Linked DNA regions of Thermoplasma volcanium GSS1. The protein of the gene in region 1 binds, or shares a complex with, the protein of each later gene. Links are inferred from orthologs where the notes say so. Each region holds a gene or a part of one and is shown on either strand. Other genes may lie near its edges.

What was found. Proteins that work in one complex are often made in the same cells at the same time.
Region 2: TVG_RS02535 (region 1) and TVG_RS06330 share a complex: the UniProt entries of both Methanocaldococcus jannaschii proteins name them as parts of the RNA polymerase complex. The link is inferred for Thermoplasma volcanium GSS1 from one-to-one orthologs.
Region 3: TVG_RS02535 (region 1) and TVG_RS06565 share a complex: the UniProt entries of both Methanocaldococcus jannaschii proteins name them as parts of the RNA polymerase complex. The link is inferred for Thermoplasma volcanium GSS1 from one-to-one orthologs.

The regions. Positions count from the first base shown.
Region 1 is NC_002689.2:467,017-472,477, reverse strand. Bases 1,056-4,035 are described here. They hold TVG_RS02535 (DNA-directed RNA polymerase), read left to right. Parts: upstream 1,056-2,246; coding sequence 2,247-2,825; downstream 2,826-4,035. Other genes in these bases: TVG_RS02510 (DUF2175 family protein), read right to left, coding at 3,979-4,035; TVG_RS02515 (30S ribosomal protein S27ae), read left to right, coding at 3,817-3,984; TVG_RS02520 (30S ribosomal protein S24e), read left to right, coding at 3,506-3,805; TVG_RS02525 (GTP-dependent dephospho-CoA kinase family protein), read left to right, coding at 2,994-3,494; spt4 (transcription elongation factor subunit Spt4), read left to right, coding at 2,822-3,016. In the rest of the region: molecular chaperone DnaK, read left to right, coding at 1-1,012; more of dnaJ, read left to right, coding at 1,033-1,055; more of TVG_RS02510, read right to left, coding at 4,036-4,281; TVG_RS02505 (DUF763 domain-containing protein), read right to left, coding at 4,327-5,409. UniProt on the Methanocaldococcus jannaschii protein: DNA-dependent RNA polymerase (RNAP) catalyzes the transcription of DNA into RNA using the four ribonucleoside triphosphates as substrates.
Region 2 is NC_002689.2:1,238,720-1,243,265, forward strand. Bases 1,391-4,377 are described here. They hold TVG_RS06330 (DNA-directed RNA polymerase subunit H), read right to left. Parts: upstream 3,023-4,377; coding sequence 2,759-3,022; downstream 1,391-2,758. Other genes in these bases: TVG_RS06325 (DNA-directed RNA polymerase subunit B), read right to left, coding at 1,391-2,762; TVG_RS06340 (RPA family protein), read right to left, coding at 3,181-3,996; TVG_RS06345 (replication factor A), read right to left, coding at 3,993-4,377. Also shown: more of TVG_RS06325, read right to left, coding at 1-1,390; more of TVG_RS06345, read right to left, coding at 4,378-4,546. UniProt on the Methanocaldococcus jannaschii protein: DNA-dependent RNA polymerase (RNAP) catalyzes the transcription of DNA into RNA using the four ribonucleoside triphosphates as substrates.
Region 3 is NC_002689.2:1,285,316-1,289,697, reverse strand. The notes cover bases 170-2,992. They hold TVG_RS06565 (DNA-directed RNA polymerase subunit K), read left to right. Parts: upstream 170-1,399; coding sequence 1,400-1,585; downstream 1,586-2,992. Other genes in these bases: TVG_RS06560 (amino acid permease), read right to left, coding at 1,588-2,541; TVG_RS06570 (UPF0179 family protein), read left to right, coding at 895-1,332; TVG_RS06575 (NAD(P)-dependent glycerol-1-phosphate dehydrogenase), read left to right, coding at 170-872. In the rest of the region: more of TVG_RS06575, read left to right, coding at 1-169; TVG_RS06550 (RNA-guided endonuclease InsQ/TnpB family protein), read left to right, coding at 3,270-4,382. UniProt on the Methanocaldococcus jannaschii protein: DNA-dependent RNA polymerase (RNAP) catalyzes the transcription of DNA into RNA using the four ribonucleoside triphosphates as substrates.

The DNA.
Region 1 (5,461 bases):
TACAAGGGCTAAACTTGAGGAGCTTATTTCACCGATAGTAGAAAGAGTGAAAGCACCGATAGATAAAGCCCTTGAAGGAGCAAAGCTCAAAAAGACCGATATAACTAAGCTGCTTTTCGTTGGAGGCCCAACCAGGATACCATACGTCAGGAAATACGTTGAGGATTATCTAGGTATTAAAGCCGAAGGTGGTGTAGACCCAATGGAAGCCGTGGCTATTGGAGCGGCAATCCAGGGTGCGGTACTTAAGGGTGAAATAAAAGATATTGTTCTGCTTGATGTAACGCCGTTGACACTGAGCGTTGAAACTCTTGGCGGCATTGCCACACCAATAATCCCAGCAAACACTACAATCCCAGTAAGGAAAAGCCAGGTATTTACAACGGCAGAGGATATGCAGACCACTGTCACAATACACGTCGTACAGGGAGAAAGGCCTTTAGCAAAAGACAATGTCTCTCTTGGTATGTTCAACCTAACCGGTATTGCACCTGCGCCCAGGGGTATTCCACAGATTGAGGTTACATTCGATATAGATTCAAACGGCATACTTAACGTCACTGCAGTAGATAAAGCCACTGGAAAGAAACAGGGCATAACTATAACCGCTTCCACAAAGCTCTCAAAGGATGAAATTGAGAGGATGAAAAAAGAAGCTGAACAGTACGCAGAGCAAGATAGGAAAATGAAGGAACAGATCGAGACTTTAAACAACGCTGAATCATTAGCATACAGTGTTGAAAAGACTCTAAACGAGGCTGGTGACAAAGTGGACAAGGAGACAAAAGATAGGATACTTTCGGAAGTCAAAGATCTAAGAAAAGCCATAGAGGAAAAGAACATGGACAACGTCAAGACGCTTATGGAAAAGATATCTAAAGATATACAGGAAGTAGGCACAAAAATGTACCAGTCTGCATCAAGCACTACACAGACAGGCAGTGGAAACCAGAACTCTTCAAAACAAGAAAATGATAAGACCGTTGATGCGGAGTACAAAGAGAAGAGTTAGAATAATCGAAGAAAGATAGAATGGCAAAGGATTATTACAAAATACTTGGCGTAGATAGGAATGCCTCTGAGGAAGATATTAAAAAGGCATTCCGTGAGCTTGCAAAGAAATGGCATCCTGATCTACATCCAGATAACAAGGCAGAAGCTGAAGAAAAATTCAAGGAAATCAGCGAAGCTTACGAAGTCCTTTCGGACCCTGAGAAGAGGCGCATTTATGACCAAACAGGGTCTGTTGATTTTGGCGGCGGAGGCAGCAACTTCAACTGGGATAACTTTACTCATTTCAGCGACATAAATGACATATTCAATGAAATCTTCGGCGGTAACTTTGGATCCGATTTCTTCTCAGGGTTTGGCAATAGACAGTCTACGAGGAACATCGACCTCGACATGTATACGAACCTTGACATTTCACTGGAAGAAGCATATTACGGAACAGAGAAAAGGATAAAATTCCGGAGAAATGCTATTTGCCCAGATTGCAAGGGAACTGGTGCTAAAAACGGGAAACTAATAACTTGTCCAACCTGCCATGGCACAGGTCAGCAGAGAGTAGTTAGAGGCCAGGGCTTTTTTAGAATGGTAACTGTTACGACTTGCAACACATGTGGTGGTAAGGGTAGAATACCTGAGGAAAAATGCCCAAGATGCAACGGGACGGGTACGATAGTCGTAGACGAGGATATAACTGTTAAAATACCAAGGGGTGCAACAGATAATCTGAGGTTAAGGGTCTCTGGAAAAGGTCAGTCCTATGATGGCCGAACCGGGGATCTCTACGTTATCCTAAGGATAAAACAAGACAAGAATCTACAGAGAATTAACGACGACCTATTGCTCGACCAAAAGATCAACTTTGGTCAGGCGGCGCTAGGTGCAGACATACCTATACAAATATTCAATGAAAAATATAACCTAAAGATTCCTGAGGGGACCCAACCAGGAGATGTGATTAAAATAAAGGGCGCTGGAATGCCACACTTAAATGGGCATGGTTCAGGTGATCTTCTAGTTAGAATTAATGTCGAAGTACCAAAAAGGCTAACGGCAAAGCAGAGAGAACTCATAAGGGAACTTTTCGATATAAAGGAGAACCACAAATCCTGGTTCCATTAATCTTAAGCAAAATTAATTATTATCTTATGAATAAGGTTTAAGTTTAAATATAAGTTGACTTAGCAAGCATGTAAAATATAATAGTAATAATATAAGTCCAGTTAAAGGTGATATGTATGTATATGATGGTTGAAGATAAATATATAGCAAGAATCCCTCCGGATATGCTTGGTGAGGATTACGATAAGGCCGTTGAGGAAGTAACTAAGCGTTCCCTCGAGGGGAAGTTAGTAGATGTAGTAAATGAAAAAACGGGTGTAAACGAGGGGAAGTATCTTGTCATATCTATCATAAGCACAAAGGCAGTCGGCGAAGGCTCAATAGTTCACGGCGACGGTGGCGTATATCAAGAGGTAAAATACAGTGCATTAGTATTCTACCCCGAAATGCAGGAGATAGTGGACGGAGAGGTTGTTTCTGTACAGAAGTTTGGCGCATTTGTGAAATTCAGCTCATTCGAGGGGCTTCTCCATATAAGCCAGATTATGGATGATAGGATAGACGTAGATCTTGAGAATAAGAGGTTTATAGGAAAAGATACAAAGAGGGATCTTAAGGTTGGCGACAAGGTAAGGGTAAGGATAGTGGCCTTAAATCTGGCTTCGTCATCTGTTGAGGATAGCAAGATAGGATTCACTATGAAGCAGGTCGGATTAGGGAAGCTAGAGTGGTTGGAAAAGGAGGCACAAGCATGAAGGTACAGTATAGGGCCTGCAAAAAATGTAAAAGGCTAACACCTGAGAAAACATGCCCAATTCATCCAGATGAGAAGACTACAACTGAATGGTTTGGATTCCTCATTATAACAGAACCGGAATTTTCTGCAATTGCTAAGCGTGCAGGAATATCTGAGCCAGGTATGTATGCTATTAAGGTCAGGCAGTAAATATATAATTACTGCTGAGGCTAGGGAAGAAATAAAGAAAAGAAATGGGAAGCTAGTAACGATAGATGAGATGGTAGAGGTCTCCAAATCAACACAGTTGGATTCAGTTGGGGATGTGACTACAACGAATCTAAGGAGAGCAGGCGCGAAATTATTTCTCCAAATTGTCGATTTAAAAACAAAGAGAGGAGAAAGCATATTTCAACACGAAGAAGGATCTATAACTGTAAGAAACGACCCTGGAACTATATCTTTCGATCTCATAGAAGCTATAAAGAGTTCGATAGAAAATAATAAGCCGACACGGATAGAGGTCATCGGTGAGGAGGATCTTGCTGTCCTTCCGATAATTTATTATTCAAAGAATAATACGGTAATAGCCTATGGCATACCCGATGTTGGTATGGCCGCCTTGACAGTTACAGATGACCTTAGGGATCACGTAACCGAGGTTATTGCCAAGATGGCCATAGAATAAAGGTGAATGGTATGGTTGAATTAGTAATAACTGAAAAGAGGGACAATCCTATCCTAAAGAGGAAGGAATTGAAGTACACGCTAAAGTTTGAAAACGCAAGGACACCTTCTAGGGAAGAGATAAAGGAAATAATTGCGAAGCACGAGGGCGCACAGAAAGAGCTTATCATAGTGGAGAGCAACAAACAGCTTACTGGCAAGCACGAAATTGTGGGATATACAAAGATATACCAAGACAAAGCCAGTGCAATGCTGTATGAACCAGACTACGAACTGATAAGAAACGGGCTAAAACAGAAGGAAGCAAAATAAGGGGTGTATGAATGCAAAAGAGAGAACTATACGAAATCGCGGATGGAAAACTTGTAAGGAAGCACAGATTTTGCCCAAGGTGCGGCCCTGGAGTGTTTCTTGCTGAACACGCAGACAGGTTCACCTGTGGTAGGTGCGGCTACACAGAATTTAAAAAGGTTAAAAAAGCAAAATCATAATTCTTCTATCTTTCTAGTTATATCACCTGCCATTTTCTCTATGCTTTGAATATTTTGCCTTTTTATTTCAGCTAATTCAGGAGAATCTGCAGGCACACCTAGTACATTAACAAGGTTCTGCAGATTGGAGTCTAATAAAATCGATAGGACTCTAAGGTTTTCAAGCTTCTCCTCGCCCAGTTTGTTCCTTTTGTCTGCAATAAAGCAGTCATAGTGAACTGAACCTTTCTTAGTAAATGTGAATTTTTCCCCGGTCTTAACTGGCTTTTCGCAAACATAGCATTTGTATTCTGCCATGTTTCACAAATAGCAGATTCAAATTTAAATGTTTTTAAATAATAATTATTTTATTCTGGAAGCCTCAGCACTCATTCTTGCCAATAGTTTAACAAGGTTCTTTCTAGATTGATCACCGATTTCAATGTGTTTTAGGACATCTTGATAGAACTCGATCGCTTTGTCATAATCGTATACGTTGACAGGCTTTGGCACCCCGTCTTTGCCGCCTAATGCGAACGAGTATTTTACTGGATCCTTGAAAGAAGGCTTTTCTCCGTATACTATCTCCGCAAGGAAGGAGAGGGCTCTTATGGTGCTTTTTCCAATGCCTGGGGCCATGTACACCTGCTCGAAGTCGTCTACATTATATTCGTAAAGATTCCTGACTTTATTCCAATTGATCCTATAATCCATCCTTAGCTCAGGCATAACAAATCCATCGAGAGTAGCTTGTTTCTCGCCAGGGACATTCAAAAAGGACTTCTCCCGTATAACGTCAACTATACCTTTCCTATTCCCTTCACTTTCTTTAGCCGATAAGTCTAACGTTCTATCCAACACTAGCTCAGAAGAGATGCCGTTTCTGCCATCAATACCTGCAAACGTATTGCCTAAGGTCCAATGATATCTCCTTGCAGATCGCAGCTGAGTATTCATGCCCTGCTGCACTACGGCATGGGTACCCTTTGAAGAGACCACAAGAAACTGCAGGTATATATCAAAACCATCCTGCAAAAGATTGTTATCGATTTTAGCTACTCTCTTTGCATCCACCGATAATTTGTTGGATTCACTTGCTGTAATAAACCCTAAGGCTCTAGCAGATTCGAGTTCATCCTGCATACTACCCATTTTCTTTCCCTTTCCGCCACAGATTACGATCTCGCCGGGTCTTTTGCTGAAGTAATCCTTCAAAGCGCTAAGTGCAAATACAGTAGTACCGCTAGAGTTCCAATCGAAGCCTATAGCTAAGGACATAGAGTGGAACCAGAAGGGGTCTGCGATCCTCCTTATTAGTTCTTCTACACCGTAGTTCTCTATAACGAGCTCTGAGAGCAGGCCAGAAAGCTTTACTGCCCTGCAGTATAAATATTCAGGAGGGTGCCCATAATGGAGCGGCAGTATAGATGTACCTTTTCTTTCCAATATTAGACAATTTTTTTGCGATTAAAAATCTTTTCTTAGAAAAAGTTCTTAA
Region 2 (4,546 bases), 770 kb from region 1 along the record:
ACATAACCGCTTTCGTTTGGTCTCATCGTAACAGAAGACTCCCTTCTTCTCTGCGGACCGAGCCTTTCCTCTCCTTCCTCTAGGAATCTCGGCGGTGAGGTCTTTCCTATGAGGACGTCAGAGCCTTCTACATATGCTTCTGGGTATATTATTCCACTTTCGTCGAGGTTCTTATAATACTCTTCCGCCCTGGCCCCTATTACGTCGTGAGTGGGAATTTCGAACTTATCTTCCTGACCGCCGGGGTATCTTCGCTCTTCAGCTGAATAAGTCCTGAAGAATGTGCTTCTTCCTAGTCCACGGTCTATTGCAGCCTTATTTATAACCAGTGCATCCTGTATGTTGTAACCTTCATAGGATAGAACGGCCACTACAAAGTTCTGCCCTGCTGGCCTTCTGTCGTAATGCGTGTATTCCATCACACGAGTACGTACAAGCGGAACCTGAGGATAGTGAAGCAGGTGTCCTCGCGTATCGGGTCTTATCCTCACATTAGATTGAGCAAAGCCAAGAGACTGCTTTGCCATCGCAGATGCAATAGTTATTCTTGGTGAAGAATTATGCTCAGGATACGGAATTATCGATGCTACAACACCAAGTATCATTGCTGGGTCTATTTCTAAATGTGTGTGCTCCGGAGTTATAAGCGATGGGACTTCGAATTTGTTGTAACAGAATCCGCACTCAAGGATAATATTATTGGAGCCTGGGTTAGACCAGTCAACCATAGATCTGTATAGGTAACTCGAGCAGTGTGGGCATTTTTCGGGTATATTATAGGCATACACTGCTACGTATGCATCTTCCTCTTCTTCTGCATCAAGCCATTCTAATGCACCAACCTTAACAAGGTCTTCGAAGCTGTACTCGTCCTTCCTCAGCTTCTCTATCATGTCTTCGGTTATCACGGTACGGCCGTCCTTAAGAACAAGAAGCGGCCTTCTCAACCTGCCCCTATCGCAGTTAACAATGACCTCATTTGTGTTATCATCATACCTTACATTGATCTCGTCCGATATACGCCCTGCACGACGTTCTTCTCTTAATCTCCGGACAAGATACCTTGGATCGTCGTGGTAACCCACGAAATCTCCATTGAGATATACTCTGCCCTTGTTTGGGCTTTCCTCTAGGACCTCCTTAACGTCCATACCTTTCAGGATCTCCATCACAGTTTCAGAATCTATTCCTTGAGTTACGTTGATGAGAAGGGCTGCGTTTTTAACAAGGCCGCAGTTTTGGCCTTCTGGAGTTTCGTTGGGACATATCCTCCCCCACTGAGTAGGGTGTAGATCACGAGCTTCGAAGTGAGGCTGTGTCCTGGTAAGCGGAGATATTATTCTGCGCAGGTGACTTATTGTACTTAGATTAGAGACTCTATCAAGTAATTGCGATACTCCAGTACGGCCACCGATCCAATTTCCTGTTGACATAGCATGCAGTATTCTTTGCGTCAGCAGATCCTGCCTTACGGCTGGCCGAATCTTTATCCCTCTCTTCCTGTTGTAAGTTTTTTCTAGCTGATATTTTAGGTCCTTCATCACGGATTGGAATGCACTCCTGAACAGTTCGTCCATAAGGTCCCCGGCAAGCTTTATCCTCTTATTTGCCAGGTGGTCTTTGTCGTCTTCCTTCCTTATGCCTAGGCTTAGTTCAAGTAGAGAACGGGCCATCCTTCCAAGATAAATAGCCTTTCTAATCCTATCAGATGCTGAATCGCCCAGATGTGGAAGAAGTGAATGATCAAGCATCTGAGATATCTTCTTGTCCCTAAATTCCTTCGCCTGGCCTGCAGCAAACCTCTTTTCTAAGTATGATATAGCGTCCTCAGTCGTATTTACCCCGTTCGGCGGCAAAATCTTTGGGTTTTTAGAATCCTCTATGTTGGCGTATATGATCGGCTCCATTTCAGGAACTGATGCTATTGCATCGTGGACGTCTACATCACGTTCAAGACCTAATGCTTTCATAAGTATAACTAGTGGCACTGTTCCGGCGACGCTTGGAATCGATACATTTATAGTTCCGTCTGAGCCCTTTTCCATAGATGTTAGGGCACGGAAACCTCCACGCTGTGAGAATACCTTGGCGACCTCAACTTTACTCTCATAGCGATCCTCCCATTCAACCATTATCTTGTTGGGAGCCAGATCTTCCAGGGAAACGATCACTCTCTCAGATCCGCCTATTATAAAGTAACCTCCTGGATCGTCAGGGTCTTCACCAACATATTGGAGTTTTTCCCTGCGCGAAAGGCCAATTGGGCCATTGTTCTTCTCAATATACTGATCTAAATTGCCTTCAGCCAACGTGCATATTTTGGATCTTACCATCACAGGTATGTCTCCAACTTTTATGGTTTCGCTTCCCTTTTCTATACCGTCCTCAACTATTCTGAGCTTTAAAGTAACCGGAGCCATATAATTTAGGTCTCTAAGACGTGCCTCATTTGGCGTTATCTGGTTCGAAGCGCCGGAAGCTTCTTTTATTTCAGGCTTACCGACAAATATTGTTTGTTCTCCGACATAATGCCCGTTTTCTCTTACACGGCCATAGTATATCCTTATGTCGTGCCCACCAGTCTTAGCTGGATCCAAAACAAAAAACCCCGGGTCTGCATCGTCCGATACCTTAGTCTCGTCTACGATCTGCTGCATAACGCTGTTGGGGTTATCAGAGCTTGCATAAAAAGAATTCATTGAATCGAGCTGATGATTTACAATTCCATATTTTTTAAAATAAGCATCAACAATCTCTCTCACTTAAACACCTCAGATGCTACAACGCGATAGTAAACAGAATGGCCCATTGTTGGGCTGTTCCTTATTATCTTAATAACCGTACCATCCTTTATCTTGCCATGAATTGCCTCCAAAGCCTTTATTACAGGATCGTTTGGACTTATTCTCGGCAAAAATTCCTTTTCAATACCAAGTTCCTTCAGTATGGTTTTCTCCTCCTCTTCACTCACAATATGATGTTCCGGAACGAGATTATGATCTAATACATTAAATTTTGCCATCTTCTTCCACCACGCGTGAACGGGCCCGAGGGGGTTCGAACCCCTGACCACCTGGTTAAAAGCCAGATGCTCTACCTGGCTGAGCTACGGGCCCATAATTAGAAGCCTACATAACGAGGCGATTAATAAACATTTTTAGGCTTGATCTCATTAATGGATTATTCCGGTTCAACCGCCTTGTATCTCTTAAGCGAAATTTCGAAGATCTCTCCAGACGATCCAAGCGTGTTCAGTATTTCATCAGTAGTGCTTTGATCTATCCCCATATTCTTAGCTGCTATAACAATGTCTTCATACTTGCAGCCTTTTCCATCCGTATCGTTTTCCTTTATGTAATTCAGTATCTTCGATCTAACTTCCGGCAATTGGGTAGGAGTCGAAACCGAATAAATTGCTGTTTCTATTGCTTCAAGTATTCTCTGATAATCGTATCCTGGAAAATTTTTGATCGATGAAATAGCAGCCTCAGCTTCAACTCTTGAATACCCTAAGCTTATCAATTCATCTGCTTTAGGATCCTGAAGCTTCTGGGCTTCTCTAATTGCATATATTCTGCGCTTGGCAAAGTAATAAGCCTTCAGAGTCCATAGCCTAAGAGCATCTTCTCCTGTTTTAGAAACAAGCTCTGGTCTGATTGAAAAAAGATATACTCCTTCAGATGTGCGGTACGGGTTTATCTTGCCCATAACCATGGCCTTGTCATCTACTTCCAGCGAGTCAACCATTGCCTTTTCTTCTGGATTAAATCCTCCTGAAAATGCTGTAACATAAAAGCTTCCTATGGGATCAGCTAGCGATATTCTAGCCATTCGATCATCGCTTTGCTTTGATGAGACAGTGCCAGCTATCAATATCCTTTTCGCGGATAATCCAAGCGGAGTTATAACGATCGACTTCCCATTTTCTTCGCTCACCTTTGATTCCCTTAACTCAACAGAAAATATCCAATAATCCTGCTCTCTCTTGTTCATCATTGGAACTCCTCCTGTATTGTTTTTTCTATGTCCTTTACAGAATCTGCATCTGCTTCCTTGATTGAACTCGCGTTCATGGTGATCTTATCATCCCGCAGCCTAAGATCACCCGTTACTGATAGGCATTTCCCAAGTATGTTCTTCTTTATGAGCATGTTAGGATTCATGGAAAATGCCTGCGATTTGAATTCCTCAGTATCCATCTTTATGTATGGCAAAAAGCTGTCCTTGTTCAAATAACAGGTAAGCGAACCAGTGCCGTCTGAGAGTAAAAAATAACCAAAAATATCTAAGTATACGGGGGCCCGTGGATGATCCTTACATTTGCCATCTTCAAGTATCTTCTTACAAATGCTGCACTTCGTGAATATTCTACTTCCCTGTCCCACGCTGACTGCAAAACCCGTTATAGTCACACCGCCTATCGGTGATTTTATCTCTGCAATAAAAATTGGCCTTGATCCTACTTCAATCTGTGCTTGAACATTATCGATGCTTGAGTTTTCTCCTATTGATATGCCCATGTACCCGTTGTACTGAGATACCCTCG
Region 3 (4,382 bases), 820 kb from region 1 along the record:
ATGAAGTTCACTTATCATTCGCAGGCGAGGCTAATTATGAAAACCTCAAGAAAATTGAGGAAGAGACGAATGATGTAAATGCTGGAATAATTATTGGAGTTGGCGGAGGTACTAAGATCGATCTCGCCAAAAAGCTTGCCTACGATAAGAATCTACCTTTCATTAGCATACCTACTTCTCCGAGCCACGATGGAATTGCCTCTCCGCGTGCGTCCTTAAGAAGAAATGGCATATCCTATTCTGAAGAAGGTGCTATGCCAATTGGTGTTATAGCTGATACATCTGTAATGATAAAAGCCCCTTACAGATACCTTGCTGCTGGAGCAGCTGATGTCATATCCAACATAAGCGCAGTTAAGGACTGGAAATTAGCGCATAGGTTAAGGGGCGAAGAATTCAGTTCAAGTGCAGCGGCGATGTCCGAATACTCTGCACAGGAAGTAATATCTCAGGTTGGCGAGATTAGAAAGTATGATGAATCATCTGTATGGCTTGTGACAAAGAATATACTAGCTTCCGGTACAGCGATGGCTATTGCAGGAAATTCTAGGCCTGGGAGTGGAAGTGAGCATCTCTTTGCGCACGCGTTAGAAGCTGCAGGAGTAAATAACATGCTCCACGGAGAGATGTGTGCGATGGGAACCATCGTCTCTCTTTATCTCCACGATGATAACTGGCAGAAGATAAGGGATGTCTTTGAATCGCTTGGGGTATCCGTAAAGGCCAGAGACTATGGCCTCAAAGAAGAAGTGGTTATTGAGGCCCTTCGAAGAGCACATGCGATAAGGCCGGAGAGGTATACTATACTTGGAGAGAGTGATATGTCTTACGATGCAGCTGTTAAGGCTTTGGAACTGACTGGAATTATATGATATCTCCTAGAGGTGTTAAGCATTGCCGAAGATCAGTTTAATTGGTAAAGATCTTGCTAAAGAAGGTATTGAATTCGTTTTTGCAGGCCCACTTCCTACGTGTTCAGACTGCAGAGTTAAAAATGTCTGTTTCAACTTGGAACAAGGGCACAAATATCGAGTAACTAAAGTAAGAGAACAGCTCAATCCCTGCATAATATTCAATGGAGACAAAGTTAACACTGTGGAAGTAGAAGAATTAGAGGATTTCTTTATAATACAGGAAAGTAAAAAGCTTCAAGAGGGAGCCATAGTAACTATGAAATCAATGAACTGCGACTACATAACGTGCCCGAATATAGAGAAATGCAACTTATATTATCAAAAAAACGATTTGAAGGTTGCTATTAAATCTATTGGGCAGAATGTTAACTGTCCTAAGGGCTTCAAGATGAAGAAGGTCCAGGTTACTTATAAATAAACGTTTGATCTAGATCTTTTTAGTAAAGATATTATACAAGTTTTTAATAACGTTATGCCAGGTTTATATGAAGTATACAAAATTTGAGAAGGCAAGGATTATTGGGGCAAGAGCCCTTCAAATTGCTATGGGTGCCCCTGTTATTATTGACATACCAAAAAATGTTATTGATCCTGTTGACATTGCAACAATAGAGTTTGAAAATAATGTGATACCCATAACTATTAAAAGGGTATCAAAAGTTTTAAACTAATTTTATACCCTGGTATTTTCAACATCGAATTCTCCTGCGTTTATTAATACATTCGGCTTCTTTCTGGAATAGTATAGGGTAACGATTAAGCCTCCTACAATTACCCACAAAAGAGTTATTATGAATGAAGCAAAGTAAGCGTCGTTTACAGGATTAGGATGTGTTACCCATTTCGACCATATATCCGATATAGTAAAATAAACAACCACAAGGCTAATTACAGTAGCGAATGCAGGAGCAAGCGCGTGTTTTAAGAAGTGGAATCTATCTATCCTTCTTGTATACAACGTTAGGGATGTATTTGCCATTATGTGCACTATTATGATAGAGATTCCTGTACCTGCCTCAAGTATGAAAGCAGCTATTTTTGGGCCAAAGTAAAGTCCCATTATCACATCAAGTGCAAACGAACTAACACTCCAGGTTAGTATCGCATAGTACGGCGACTTGTATTTTGAATGCACCTTGCTAAATCTCTTTGGAAATACTATACCATCGCTTGCAGCGGAATACCACCACCTTCCAATTGCCGTGGCCTTAGAGACTCCATTCGTAAGGTAGCTGTTTATTGTAAATATGATAAGAAGTACTGCTCCAATGGGCCCGAGGTATTTTTCGAAGACGATAATTCCGGCATCGGGGCTTGATGCAAATGACGATATGTTTGATATGCCCCACCCCACTGTCAAGGCATAGGTCGCAGGAATTATCGATATTGCTGTGAGTATCATAGCGTAAACTATTGAGCGGCCTATATTCTTCTTTGGCTCTCTCATCTCTTCGGATACTGTCGTAACTACTCCCGTTCCAGTGAAATCCAATATTGAAAATATTGATCCGAACATTATGGCAGAGAAGCCGACACCCAAGTTAGTGGGGATGGAAAAGGGTTCTAGACTGTTTCCATTCCCAACTTTTATAATTATTATTACTGCTCCAATCAAGAGAAATAGCACTTCTGCTAGTCATGCCACCGCGTTGTAGCCAAGGGACGGCTTTATTCCGATGTACGTTATGACGATTATGTATATTGTAAATGCAGCAGCAAAGACTACCCAAATATATGGTTAATTAAAACGATAATGATGTATACCTATTATGTATAATACATTGACCATGAAAGCTGAAGAAGTTTTGAATTTATTGCAGATATCCAGAAAAACTCTTCATGTCTATTCAAAGGATGGCAGGATCAGGTACACTGTGATGCCGAACAAACGATACAATTACAATGAGGAAGACGTTTATAAAATCCTTAACAAGGATGTTAAGAGAAAAACTGTGCTGTATGAACGTGTATCAACGGCAAAGCAGAAGAACGATCTTCAGAACCAGATGAAGCAGTAGTGTTTCATGAACGGATATACAATAAGTGCAATATACGCCCATATTGCATCCGGAATATCATTGGAGAAACGGAAAGGATTCTTTGAGATGTTAGATGAGATCATAAACAATAAGGTGGAAAAAGTCATAATAACCTATAAGGACAGGCTAAGCAGGGTTGGTTTCGATCTCTTTAGTTACCTGTTCAGGAAGTACAGGACAGAGATAGCTGTTATCTCGGAAGTAGGCAATACAAAACTTGATTCTGAGGAAGTCTTTGAAGAAATAGTTTCAATGCTGCACTCTTACTCCATGAAGATGTATTCCAAACGAAAGAATCACTACATCGAGGTCGGGTATGAAGGTTAGGAGAACAGAACAGATATACCTGAAGGAAAATGATACCATCTCATATATGTGCCATCTCTCCAAGAATCTCTACAACCAGGTCAACTACATTCTCAGGCAGCAGTTCCTGAAGGGGGAGAAACTCACTGGCTATAGGGATCTTGTGAAGTTATTCCAGGAACCATCCGAGATAGAGGATCACAACAACTACCAGAGGTTGCCGGCACAGACAGCACAGTGGACAGTAAAGAAGACTGTAATGGCATGGTATTCATTCTTCAAGTCCATGAAAGCATGGAAGAAGCATCCTGATAAATTCAAGGGAAGGCCTAGATTGCCGGGATATAAGGAAACAGATGGTGAGTTCCTGCTTGTCTTTACGAATCAGCAGTGCAGGATCAGGGATGGTATACTGAAATTCCCTAAGATAATGAACATGGAGGTAAAAACAAGGCTGAATGAAAATGAAATTAAGCTGAAAGAAGTAAGGATAGTGCCTCAGGGCACAGGATACATGATAGAAATAGTGTACGAGAAGGAGACAGCGGACATGCCTATAACAAAACCGAAAAGGGCCATGGGCATCGACATCGGTGTGAGGAATCTTGTAACTATAGGTAACAACATCCATGAAATAGGGATTGCTGTAAAGGCAGGATTGCTCAAATCGATCAACCAGTACTTCAACAAGGAGCTTGCAAGGTATAGGAGCATAAACGATCTCCAGGGAAATGAGAGAAAACAGACAGTGAAGATAAGAAAACTCTTCATGAAGAGAAACAGGAAAGTCAAGGACATCATGCATAAGGTTTCGAAATCCATTGTGGAGTATGCAAAGATCATGAACATCGATACAATAGTTATAGGCCATAACAACAGATGGAAGGATTCATCCAACATGGGAAAGAAGAATAACCAGAACTTTGTCCAGCTGCCATTCAACATGCTCATATACCAGATAAAATACAAAGCCGAAGAGATTGGGATCACTGTCATAATGCAGAACGAGGATTACACAAGCAAATGTTCATTCCTGGACAATGAGAGCATAGAACATCATGACACATACATGGGCAAGCGGATTCATAGGGGCATATTCCGATCTGCAACTGGAAAGTTGATT